One region of the Bacillus sp. AFS017336 genome, then DNA from elsewhere that is predicted to be linked to it. Evidence: riboswitches for the same ligand, from Rfam matches in the RefSeq annotation. Region 1 holds a riboswitch; each other region holds the start of a gene.
What was found. A riboswitch is a leader RNA that binds a small molecule or an ion and turns the genes downstream of it on or off. The one in region 1 is predicted to bind thiamine pyrophosphate.
Positions count from the first base shown of each region.

Region 2: linked by a shared signal. The riboswitch ahead of thiD (bifunctional hydroxymethylpyrimidine kinase/phosphomethylpyrimidine kinase) and the one ahead of CN601_RS13975 (ABC transporter substrate-binding protein) in region 1 are both predicted to bind thiamine pyrophosphate.
Region 3: linked by a shared signal. The riboswitch ahead of thiC (phosphomethylpyrimidine synthase ThiC) and the one ahead of CN601_RS13975 (ABC transporter substrate-binding protein) in region 1 are both predicted to bind thiamine pyrophosphate.

Region 1 covers NZ_NUCO01000022.1:55,407-59,678, forward strand. The annotation lists gene CN601_RS13965 (ABC transporter permease) at 1-361, opposite strand, end outside; gene CN601_RS13970 (thiamine-binding protein) at 361-651, opposite strand; gene CN601_RS13975 (ABC transporter substrate-binding protein) at 664-1,653, opposite strand; TPP riboswitch at 1,742-1,851, opposite strand; gene racE (glutamate racemase) at 2,080-2,871, shown strand; gene CN601_RS13985 (RrF2 family transcriptional regulator) at 2,971-3,414, opposite strand; gene hmpA (NO-inducible flavohemoprotein) at 3,600-4,272, shown strand, end outside.
Region 2 covers NZ_NUCO01000030.1:39,429-43,700, reverse strand. The annotation lists gene cytX (putative hydroxymethylpyrimidine transporter CytX) at 1-853, opposite strand, end outside; gene thiD (bifunctional hydroxymethylpyrimidine kinase/phosphomethylpyrimidine kinase) at 846-1,652, opposite strand; TPP riboswitch at 1,788-1,899, opposite strand; gene CN601_RS17805 (FeoB-associated Cys-rich membrane protein) at 2,004-2,159, opposite strand; gene feoB (ferrous iron transport protein B) at 2,178-4,178, opposite strand; gene CN601_RS17795 (FeoA family protein) at 4,172-4,272, opposite strand, start outside.
Region 3 covers NZ_NUCO01000006.1:29,667-33,938, reverse strand. The annotation lists gene thiO (glycine oxidase ThiO) at 1-366, opposite strand, end outside; gene CN601_RS02325 (thiamine phosphate synthase) at 350-964, opposite strand; TPP riboswitch at 1,054-1,163, opposite strand; TPP riboswitch at 1,399-1,513, shown strand; gene thiC (phosphomethylpyrimidine synthase ThiC) at 1,647-3,425, shown strand; gene CN601_RS02315 (small acid-soluble spore protein H) at 3,675-3,854, opposite strand; gene CN601_RS02310 (YjcZ family sporulation protein) at 3,990-4,115, opposite strand.

The sequences.
Region 1 (4,272 bases):
GTAGTACTCCAAAACCGAACCAAATAATTAAAAGTGGTGCCAATACAATAATTGGTACATTTTGCGAAAGAATTAATAATGGATAAAAAGCTTTTTTTACACCTGGTATTAAATGCAATAGAAACGCTATTAAAAGTCCTAGTAAGCTCCCTATTAACAATCCGATAATCGTTAATTGAATTGTAGAAGTTATATGTGGAAGTAAAGAATCCAAAGAATGAATTCCTTCTTTAAAGATTGCAATTGGTCCTGGCAATAGCCAAGGCTCTATTTTCCAAATTTTAATACTGAGCTGCCAACAGATTAAAAAAAGCAGGATGACAACAAATGGCTGCCATCCTTTCATATTTTTTCGTTTCATTAACGGTACTTCTCCGTTAACACATCCATTGTAATCCCTTGTGGTTGATAAAGGATTTTCATTTGAGTTATAACATTGTGGCAACCTATTTCGATCATTCTTTCATTCATTTTTTGAACAACTTGTAATAATTCATTCAAATCACCTTCCATTGTTGTTTCCAATGGTTGTACTTGATATTTCACACCTGATTCATCAATAATCTTAATCGCTTCATCAACTGCAGGAATGACATCCTCAATATTATTTGTTTTTGGTATTATTTGAACACTCATTAATGTAGTTTTCATTTTTACTCCTCCTTATTTTGGTAAGAATTCATTTGTAAAAGCTTCTTCTGGCTTAAATTTACCTTCTAATAATTTATTTTCAGCTAAAAAATCTGCATAGTTTTTCCAAACCGTTAACTTTTGCTCACCCCAACGATTTGCATCGTCTTTATATTTAGATGCTAACCACTCTTGGCTTTTTTCTACTAATTTTTTATCTAGATCTGGATTATCTTTAAGTAAAATCGCTGCAGCTTCCTTCGGGTTATCAATCGCAAAGTTATATCCTTTGGATGCAGCGGCAACAAACGCTTTTACTACTTTTGGGTTTTTACTAATCATTTTTTCGTTTGTAGCTAATACTGGCGTATAGTAATCTAGTTTTTTACTATAATCTGTTAAATAAATCATATTTAACTTCTCTCCACGAAGCTCAGCTTCAATACCTGTCCATCCTTGATAAATCCAAGCAAAGTCGATATCTCTTTTTACAGCTGTAAAGAAATCAGCATCGCCCATATTAACGATATTTAACTTATTAACATTCGCATGTTCTTCTGACATAAGTGATTTTAAAACGGCTTTTTCAACCGGTGAACCCCATCCACCATATGTTTTACCAACGAAATCTTTTGGAGACTTAATTTCTTTTTTCGCAGGCGATGCAAAACCAGAAGTATTATGTTGAATAACTGCTGCAATTGAAACAAGTGGTACATTTTGAACTCTAGCCTGTGTAATTGACTCTTGATAAGAAACGCCAAAATCCGCTTTACCTGAAGCAACTAATTGATCTGCTCCTGTTTCTCCTGGACTGATAATATCTACATCAAGTCCTTGTTCCTTAAAATATCCTTTTTCTTTCGCAACAAATAGCCCCGTATGATTTGTATTTGGTGTCCAATCTAGTACGACAGTCACCTTTTTTAATTGCTTGCCCTTTCCACTAGTCGCGGTTTTACTTTGACCACACCCAGTTAACATTAAACAAATAGCTACTAAAAAAACTACTAATCTTTTCATTTACTAATACTCCCTTTTGTTTTTGGTTTATACAAAAAGAAAACGCCCGGATAATAACCCGGGCGTTAATGCGCTGTAAAAAACATATCTAAAAGGAGATACTGTTCCCTACGCTGGCATCACCCAGATCAGGTTCTAAGAGTCAACATCTTAAGGATGTTATCTCAGCCAGCAACACTGGCACCTCCACATTTTTCTCATATAAACTTTTCATCATAAATATAACAGATAATGATTGAATTTACGAACTATTTTTAACTTGCGCTTAATTGTTTTAATAGTCTGTTAATACAAGCTATTTAACGATAAGATTTTGTCATACTTTAAATGAGATTATTAAACAAAAATATCATTTCTTATAGTAAAATCTTACTTGAATATCGAATATACTACATCATCAAATTATGATTAAAATGAGGGGATTTTTTGAATAAACCAATCGGAGTCATTGACTCAGGAGTTGGGGGCTTAACAGTTGCCAAACAAATTATAAGACAATTACCTAAGGAAGATATAGTATACCTAGGCGATACTGCTAGATGCCCATATGGATCACGACCATATGAGGAAATCAGGGAATTCACTTGGGAAATGACTAATTTTCTTTTAGAAAAAGACATAAAAATGTTAGTCATCGCCTGCAATACTGCCACTTCAGTAGTATTAAGTGAAATGAGAGAAAAACTTCAAATCCCAGTAATAGGTGTTGTGCACCCTGGTGCCAGAGCTGCTCTAAAATTATCACAAAATGATCAGATTGGTGTAATTGGCACTAACGCTACTATTAATAGCAAAGCCTATCATTCCGCACTAAAACGAATTAATGAAAAAGTAATAATTGAAGGCTTGGCTTGCCCAGAATTTGCCGGAATCGTTGAAAACGGCGATTACAATAAACCAGAAATTTTTGAAATCGTTAGAAATACTCTTTCACCGCTATTAGATTCAAAAATTGATACATTAATACTAGGTTGTACCCATTACCCTTTATTAAGCCCAATCATCCAAAAGTTGATGGGACCTTCTATTCAGCTCATCAGCTCAGGCGATGAAACTGCATTAGAAGTAAGTGCAATACTCGATCAACAAAATATTTTATCTAATTCCGAAAACACTATACATGAATTTTATACAACTGGAGATCCAATCGTTTTTAGTAAAATAGCTTCCTCTTTGTTCCAAGAGCCTTTGGAAAATGTAAAACATATAAAACTATAAGAGTTCTAAATTGAACTCAATAAAAAAGAAAACCAACAAAGTATACATTTGTTGGTTTTTGTATTTTTAAATTGCAAAGGCTCATCAATTTAATAAAATTTATTCTTTTGTATTACTTGAAAAATAATCTTTCAACATCGCATTATTCTTTACAATATCATCTAATGTATATTGATCTAATACTTGTAAAAATTGATCCAATGCGTTATTAAATATATGTTTTAAAGAACAAACAGGCGTAATAACACAAGTACCGCCATGCTCAAAACATTCTACAATATTAAAGTCTTCTTCGGTTTTACGGATTATTTCTCCTATATTTATTTCCGCTGGCAATTTTGCTAAACGAATTCCACCATTTCTGCCACGTATAGTCTCGATATAGCCCATCTTACCTAAATTATAGATTATTTTCATTAAATGGTTTTTAGATATACCATAGGCTTCAGCGATGTCTTTTATATTAACTAATTTTTCACGCGGTTCAGAGGATAGAAATATTAGTACACGAAGAGAGTAATCCGAATAAGTTGTTAAACGCATAACTTGTCCTCACTCATTTATTTTGATTAATCATAGCATAATTGTGAACATTTTTTAAACTTTTATGTAATTTTTCGAAAAAAGTTCAAAAAGATGTATTTAACATATTGCTTTAACCGATATCAAGGACTAAGATAAAGATGTATTTATTATACTACTTTAAAATGTATATAGGGGGATTTACCATGCTTTCTCAAAAAACAATCGATATTATTAAATCAACAGTTCCTGTTTTAGAAGTGTCAGGTACAGAAATCACTTCCGTATTCTATAAAAATTTATTTACAAATCATCCTGAATTATTAAACGTATTCAATCATACGAATCAGCAAAAAGGTAGACAACAAACCGCTCTTGCTAATACTGTTTTAGCTGCAGCTCAAAATATTGATAAACTAGAAACGATTATACCTGTTGTAAAACAAATAGCACAAAAACACCGTAGTCTTTTAGTTAAAGCTGAGCATTATCCAATCGTTGGGCAACACTTACTTGGTGCAATTAAAGAAGTACTTGGTGATGCTGCAACTGAAGAAATACTTGGTGCTTGGGGCGAAGCTTATGGAATTATAGCTCAAGTGTTTATTGATATTGAAAAGGAAATGTATAATGAAGCTGCCACTCAAGAAGGTGGTTGGTCAGAATTTAAAGAGTTTACAGTGATCAATAAAGTAGAAGAAAGTGATGTAATTACATCATTCTACTTAAAACCTAAAGATGGATCTTCAGTTCCTACTTTCCTATCAGGACAATATATTACTGTTCGTTCACAAATTCCAGGTGAAGAGTACTTATCAAATAGACAATATAGTTTATCTGATTCGCCTGGTAAAGAATACTTTAGAATTTCAGTTAAAA
Region 2 (4,272 bases), on a different contig from region 1:
AAATGGTTGTAACTGATATCCCAGCTGAATAAGCATCCATGAAAGTTGTTGTAACAGTCGCTAAAACAACGATACCAACTGCGAATAGGCCTAAATTTGCACTCATTAAAACAGCTACTGGATCTACTTCATTAAATGCTAACGCTGCCCCTAGTCCAATAATATACATCCATGAACTTCCAAACATATAACCTATGAAACTACCAATTGCCCCGTCTTTTGTAGTTTTCGCGAATCGAGTATAGTCACTAATTAATGGGATCCACGATAATGGCATAATGACTGATAATTCAACTGCTTCGCCAAAAGATAATCCTGATGTACTTGGTTGAGTAAGAATATTATCGCTTTTAAAAATAACAAAGCATAATACAATCGTTAAAACGAATAGTAAACAAACTGCTATACTATTAAGTTTTTTTGAAGCATTTTGTCCAAAGTACAACCAGATTGCTATTAGCACTCCGATTACTAAACACCAAACCCAAAGGTGATTAAAATGATAGTCATTTTTTGTAACGATATTGATTGAACGAGCTCCTGTTAAGATCATAATGGCCGTCCAGCCAAGCAACTGTAATACATTTAAAATTGAAAACAAGTAACTACCATAGCTACCAAATGAAATTTTTGTAGATTCCATTGCAGATAATCTTTGCTGAGACCCAATTACACCACCTAAAACAAGTAAAAGTGTTCCTATTAAATGTCCTACTAAAATAGCAGTTAAACCTTTAGTAAAACCTAATGGAGCCACTAATGCCCCCGTCATGATTTCCGCTACTGATACCGCAGCACCAAACCAAAGCGTCGTAAAATTCCACTTTGTCATTTTTGCATTTTGATTAGACATGTTGAACTCCTGCCTTTTCATACAATGAGTAGAAGTGATGGACAGGACCTACCCCTTTTCCGATTGAGAAGGAATGTTGAATCGCTAATGTTATATAGTTTTTTGCTTCTCTAATTGCCTCATTTAATTCAAGTTCATTTGCTAAATTAGATGTAATTGCTGAAGATAAAGTACATCCAGTACCATGGGTATTAATTGTATTGATTCTAACGCTATTAAAACTAGTAAACTCCTCACCATTAAAGCAAATATCCGTTGCTTCACCTTCTAGATGTCCACCTTTTACAAGGACATTTTTTGCACCTAATGAATGAATTTGTATAGCAGCTTCTTTCATTTCTTCAATCGTCGTAATTTTTCTTCCAGTAATAACTTCTGCCTCAGGAAGATTCGGTGTGATAACAGTTGCTAACGGAATCAATTCTTGAATTAAAGCTTCCTTAGCATCTGGACTTAATAAGTCAAATCCGCTCTTAGAAACCATAACTGGATCAACTACAATATGCTTTGGTTTATATTGCTTTAGTTTTTCAGCTATCACTTTAATCGTATCGATTTGTGATACCATACCAATTTTTACTGCATCTACTTCGATATCCGTAAATATTGCATCTAATTGACTCGCAATAATCTCTGGTGTCATATCTTGAACCGCAAAAACTCCTTGCGTATTTTGAGCAGTTACTGCTGTTATTACACTCATTCCAAAAACACCATGAGCTGAAAACGTCTTTAAATCTGCTTGAATTCCAGCACCACCACTTGAATCAGATCCGGCTATTGTTAATACTTTCTTCAATGTTCTTCCCCCTATTTAATGAATAGAACTCTTTTGATCTTACAGATAGAAGATGAAACTTGATTTTAAATACAAAAAAGCACAAATCCCATAAGGACTTGTGCTCGAACAAATCAATGTTATGAATACAAAAATGTATTCTACCGTTCACTTTCCTACGCTGGCATTATCCAGATCAGGTTAAAGGGTCAAAGACTATTCGTGTCTCAATCTCAGCCGACCATTTACGGCACCCCTAGTACTATTCAATTATTTAAATTAATTACTTTATCATCTTAATTAATACTTATACTTTATTCAAGTATTTAGACCAGTTTACTTTAAATTTTATCTTTAAAGAACACTCTACTATTATTTTGAATAATTAGCTGTATCACAATTTGAACTACAAGTTTTTGCGATTGAACAAGAGCCACATTTACCTTTTTTTGTTTTCTTTACATATCGTAAAAGTGTCCACCCTGCATATCCAAAAATAAGAGCTCCTATTAAAATATTGACAACCATAAGTAGATACCCCTTTCTCTAATAGCCTAAGAGTCTTCCAACTTGATAGATAATTAGCGCTAATATATAGGCAATAACTAATGCATAACCAACTGAGAAATACGTCCATTTAGCTGAACCTGTCTCTTTACGAATTGTCGCAACAGTTGCAAGACATGGTACATACAATAAGACAAAAACCATAAAGCTAAAAGCAGAAAGTGCAGAAAACTGCGTTGCCAATATTCCTTGTAAAGAATTCGCATTTGGCACGTGATAAATAATATTCATAGCAGATACAACAACTTCTTTAGCTAAAAATCCCGTTAGTAAAGAAGCACCCGCTTGCCATGTTCCAAATCCTAAAGGTGCAAGTATTGGAGTTAAGATGCCCCCAATCATTGCTAAAAAGCTATCATCCATAGAAACACCGAAACCACTTGGTCCCATATAAGATAATAACCAAATTACTACAGAACCACCAAAAATAAACGTACCAGCTTTTCGAATAAACCCTTTACCTTTATCCCAAGTGCTTCTAAACAAAGCTTTACCTTGTGGCATACGGTACGGTGGGAGTTCTACGACAAATAATGAAAACTCACCCTTTAATATAGTAGATGAAAAAACCTTAGCTAATATTAATGCAACTACTATTCCAAGTATATACAGTGAAAATACAACTATTGCTTGATTTTTCGCGAAAAACGCTCCAACGAATAGTGCATATACCGGTAAACGCGCCGAACAAGACATTAATGGTGTTAACAAAATCGTGAGCAGTCTCTCTCTAGGCTGTTCAATTGTTCTGGCAGCCATTACTCCAGGTACATTACAACCAAATCCAATAATCATTGGAATAAATGCTTTTCCGGTTAAACCAACCATTTCCATCGAACGATCCATTACTAAAGCCGCACGAGACATATATCCAAAATCTTCAAGGAATGAAATTAGTAAAAACAAAATAAAAATTTGTGGAACAAAGACTAAAACTCCACCAACACCAGCAACAATACCATCAAGAATAACTGCTTTTATAAAACCAGATGCATGAATTACATTTAAGCCGTTTGTAAGCCAGTCTGTCACAGGTCCTGATAAAAACCCATCTAATGCGTCAGATAATGGTAACCCTAACCAATCAAAAGTAAGCTTAAACATTAAAAACATCGTCGCTAAGAAAATAGGAATACCCAAAATTGGATGTGTTACAAATCGATCGATCCGATCAGTTAATGTAACTGCTTCATTCGATTCTTTCTCTACAGATTTACCAATTAACTGTGATATCACTTCTTTTCTTGCTGAATAAATCCACTTAGAAGGTGCTACACCATGTTCACTACTTAATTGTTCCTCTGTTAATTTAATGATTTCGCCAATTTTACTAAAATCGTAAGATGAAGATATAAATTCTATTACTTCTTTATTACCCTCTAGAATTTGTATTGCAGTCCATCTTTTAGGAATAGTTAAGGTTGAAGGTAATAGCGTCATAATATTTTTAATACCATCTTCAATAATTTTTCCATAATCAATTTCAAACTCAACTTCGGCTTGAGGAATAGTCGCTAGTATTTCATTTACTTCGTCTGTTCCCTTACCCGATCTAGCATCAATTGGAATAACTGGTACTTTTAATATCTTTGAGATACTAGAAGGATCAATTGAAATCCCTCTCCTTTTAGCAACGTCAACCATATTTAGACCAATAATCATTGATTTATTAAACTCTAGAAGTTGAAGAGTTAGCATTAAATTTCTCTCTAATTGAGCAGCGTCAACTATATTTATCATCCCATCAAATGTTTCATTTACAAAAAAATGTGAAACAACGGCCTCATCCTTTGAAAGAGGGCTTAGAGAATAAATACCTGGTAAATCAATTAAATTTCCAAGTTTATTTTTTATAGTCCCTACCTTTTTTTCAACAGTAACCCCACTCCAATTTCCTACGTATTGGTATGTACCTGTTAAATTATTAAATAGAGAAGTTTTTCCTGTATTTGGATTTCCAATAAGTGCTATATTTAACATATTTTTTCTACCTTTATCCCAGATGCATCATTAAATCGAATACCAAGTGATTGTCCGCAATTTTCAATCATACAAGGCCCTTTGAACGGCATTG
Region 3 (4,272 bases), on a different contig from region 1:
ATGGTTATACCAAAGTGCTGAAGTTTGAGTGAGTAGTGGTGTTAATTGTTTTTTTTCTAAGTCGGTATAAGCTAGTTTGAATATGCCACCTTTTTTAAGTTCAATATCAATACCGCTTAATTCTTTCAACTCTTCTTGAAGGTGAAAATAAGATAGCTGGCTACTTCTAGCAAAAGTAAAAAATGACTCGGACTGATCCCACTCGGAATGGGCACCGAGCATCCCCGCAGCTGCCTTTGTCGTTTTTTGACCAACTTGATGTCCTTCTAAAACTGCGACATTAATGTTTTCTTTCGCTAGATAATAAGCAATGGAACAACCAATAATGCCACCCCCAATTACGACGACATCAAATCTCTTGTTCATAAGTCAGTTTACACCTTTCAAAATATTGCAGCGCAGCATCTAGTGGGTTTCGAGAAGAGAAGATTCCAGACATTACAGCTATGCCATCAATCTTGTTCTCCTTTAAAACTTGGATATGCTCAGGCAATATACCGCCTACTGCGTAGATTGGTATAGTCAGAGTTTTTTTCATTTCGGGTATGATTTCAATCCCATTTGGAGTTAGACCAGCTTTACACTTTGTTTCAAAACAATGACCGTAAAGGGCATAATCAGCCTGATCACTTTCAGCTTGGATTGCTTCAGTAAGCGTGTGGACTGATTTTCCTACTCGTAAGTTAGGAAAATATTCTTTTACATCAACAAGAGGAAGGCCATGTCCCGGTAAGTGTATATTTGATAGATTTGCGAAAATAGCAATATCTAAACGATCATTTAAAACGATTTTCTTCATATCGACTTTGTTCATTTTTAGTAGATTTAATAGTGATATTATTTCGATCGGTTTTTTTGATTTCTCGCGAATATGTACATAGTCGACTACATCGATTATTTGAATAATTTTGGAAGCAAGTACTTCGATTGAGTGCTGATCATCTGTAATTGCAATAAGTTCCATGCTCCAGCCTCTTTCATTAACAAAATTTTTTCAAACAAAAAAAACCACTTTCCTAAAAAAAGAAAGTGGTTACATTGCACACAAAATAAATAGAGAATGCGCCACTTTCCTACGCAGGTACTAGCCTGTTCAGGTTTTAAGGGTTTAAAAGTAACTACTCTATTCTCAGCCCTTATCAAGGGATCCCCTAGTGATGAATCTGTATGAAAATTAATCTTAGCATAGCATATAAAAAATAATATTCAATACTAAAATTTTTTTTACCTGTCCAAATATTTACCATAAATTGGGCTTGAAGCATAATGAAATCAAGTATTTAGACGAGTATAAAAAATACTAATAATTTTTTGAAATGAACGTTTCTGTAAAAATTTAGGAAATAAAAGCATTTACATTTTAAACTTGTGGGTTTATATTTAGTGTGAACAATTTAATCGTTAGACTAGGGGTGTCCAATTAGTTGGGCTGAGAGAGAAACGCATTTAAGTTTCTTAACCCTCAGGACCTGATCTGGTTCATACCAGCGTGGGGAAGTTAGAAATTTCTCATTAATGATGTCTAATCGTTAATGTAGTTTTGCTAACATTTTGCCGGGTCTTAAATATAAGATCCGGCTTTTTTCATGCTTAAAATGGATTGGATTTCGTCCTTTTTTAATCATTTAAAAAGGGGAATGAAATCAATGAACAATTCTGTAAATGAAATGAATTTTTCCATCATGTCTAGTTTTTCTGGTAGTAAAAAAGTTTATGTTGAAGGATCTAGACCTGATATTAAAGTACCGATGCGTGAGATTCAATTAAGTCCAACAACGGGTACTTTTGGCGAAGAAGAAAATGCACCAGTTAGAGTATATGACACTAGTGGACCTTACACAGATTCATCTAGCTCAGTTGATATTCGCGAGGGGCTTAAGCCAATCGGACAAAACTGGGTGATTGAGCGAAATGATGTTGAAGAATATGTAGGGCGTGAAGTGAAGCCTGAAGATAATGGATATAAAAAAGAATCAGATAAACATGAGGTTGAAATCTTTAAAGGGTTAAAAAGAAAACCATTGCGTGCAAAGGATAACGGAAATATTACGCAATTGCATTATGCTCGTAAAGGTATTATTACACCTGAAATGGAGTTTATTGCAATTCGAGAAAATAGATCAGCGGAATTTGTTCGTGATGAAGTTGCAAGAGGAAGAGCTGTTATTCCATCGAATATTAATCACCCGGAAAGCGAGCCAATGATTATCGGGCGTAATTTTCATGTGAAAATAAACGCCAATATAGGTAACTCAGCAGTTACTTCCTCAATTGAAGAAGAAGTAGAAAAAATGACATGGGCTACTCGCTGGGGAGCCGATACGATGATGGATCTTTCAACCGGAAAAAATATTCACACAACACGTGAATGGATTATCCGAAATTCTCCGGTACCAGTAGGGACAGTTCCAATTTATCAAGCACTTGAAAAGGTTAATGGAATTGCAGAAGACTTAAGCTGGGAAGTGTTTAGAGACACTTTAATCGAGCAAGCCGAACAAGGAGTAGATTACTTCACGATTCACGCTGGAGTACTATTGCGTTACATTCCATTAACTGCAAAACGAGTGACAGGAATCGTATCTCGTGGTGGGTCTATATTGGCTCAGTGGTGTTTAGCTCACCATAAAGAGAATTTCTTATATACGCATTTTGAGGAAATTTGTGAAATAATGAAGCGCTATGACGTAACATTCTCTTTAGGAGATGGTTTGCGCCCAGGCTCGATCGCCGATGCAAATGACGAAGCACAATTTTCGGAATTAGAAACACTTGGAGAGCTAACAAAAATTGCTTGGAAACATGACGTTCAAGTTATGATTGAAGGCCCGGGACATGTTCCAATGCATTTAATTAAAGAGAACATGGATAAACAACTAGAAATTTGTCAGGAAGCACCTTTTTACACATTAGGTCCACTAACGACAGATATTGCACCTGGTTATGATCATATAACGTCAGCAATCGGTGCAGCAATGATTGGTTGGTTTGGTACGGCGATGCTTTGCTATGTAACTCCGAAAGAGCATTTAGGTCTTCCAAATAAAGAAGATGTTAGAGTAGGGGTAATCACATACAAAATAGCAGCACATGCAGCTGACTTAGCAAAAGGTCACCCTGGTGCACAAAAAAGAGATGATGCACTTTCAAAAGCTCGATTTGAATTTAGATGGCGTGATCAGTTTAATCTTTCTCTTGATCCAGAAAGAGCAATTGAATACCACGATGAAACATTACCTGCTGAAGGAGCTAAAACAGCCCATTTTTGTTCAATGTGTGGTCCAAAATTCTGTAGTATGAGAATCTCACAAGACATTCGAGATATAGTAAAGCAAGAAGAACTTCAAAATGAATCAACCATTGAAGAAGGAATGAAAGAAAAAGCATTAGAATTTAGAAAAAACGGCGGAGAAATCTATCAATAAGGGTGTGAGCCTTATATGAATAGGGTAGAAGAAATCAAAAAAGAAATAAAGCAATTAGAAGAAAGTATGAATCAGTTAAAAATAGAACTGAAAACCATTCAAACAAATTGTGCCCACGATTTTCAACAGAAGGATACGATACAAGAATGCCTAAAATGCAGTTTGATTGAAAGCTTGTGCTGGTAATTTTTATAGATAAAGCAAAAACAAACCCCAATTTGGAGGTTTGTTTTTGTTTATAGGTTAAAGTTAATGCTCCGACAAACTATTGATTGAAACTTCTTCCTCTCGATCGGGTTGGCCGAGCGGATAAATTCTAGCAATTTCATTTGTTTCATCAACATGTTGAATATAAATCGGCACTCCATTGTATGTAACATTAGCCATTTCAGGTGAAGACGCAATTTCTTGAGCTCGTTGTTTATTCATACGTAACCTCCTCTAAATTATTAATTGAAACCAAACCTAACATATTATTAACCGATGGGTGATTGGGTATTCATATTATTTTTTGTAAAAAAAAACTCCTGTTAAATTTAACAGGAGTTTTATAGTTTTTAAAGATTACCAGTGATGTCCATATCCATATCCGTCAGATCCTGACCAGCAAGCTGCTCCAACAATGATTAATAAGATAAATAAAACAACAATCAAAGCAAAACCGTTAAGATGGTGATGTCCAGTACTCATTCATGTGACCTCCTTCATACGATATTAAGGGATGTAAACTCCCTTTAGGGTCATGTAACCAATTGTAAAAATTACAATTAGGAGAGGTGGATAATGTATCGTATGTTTTTTTACCAACTATGAAACTAGTCTATATTGTAATTAGGCTTTTACCTAT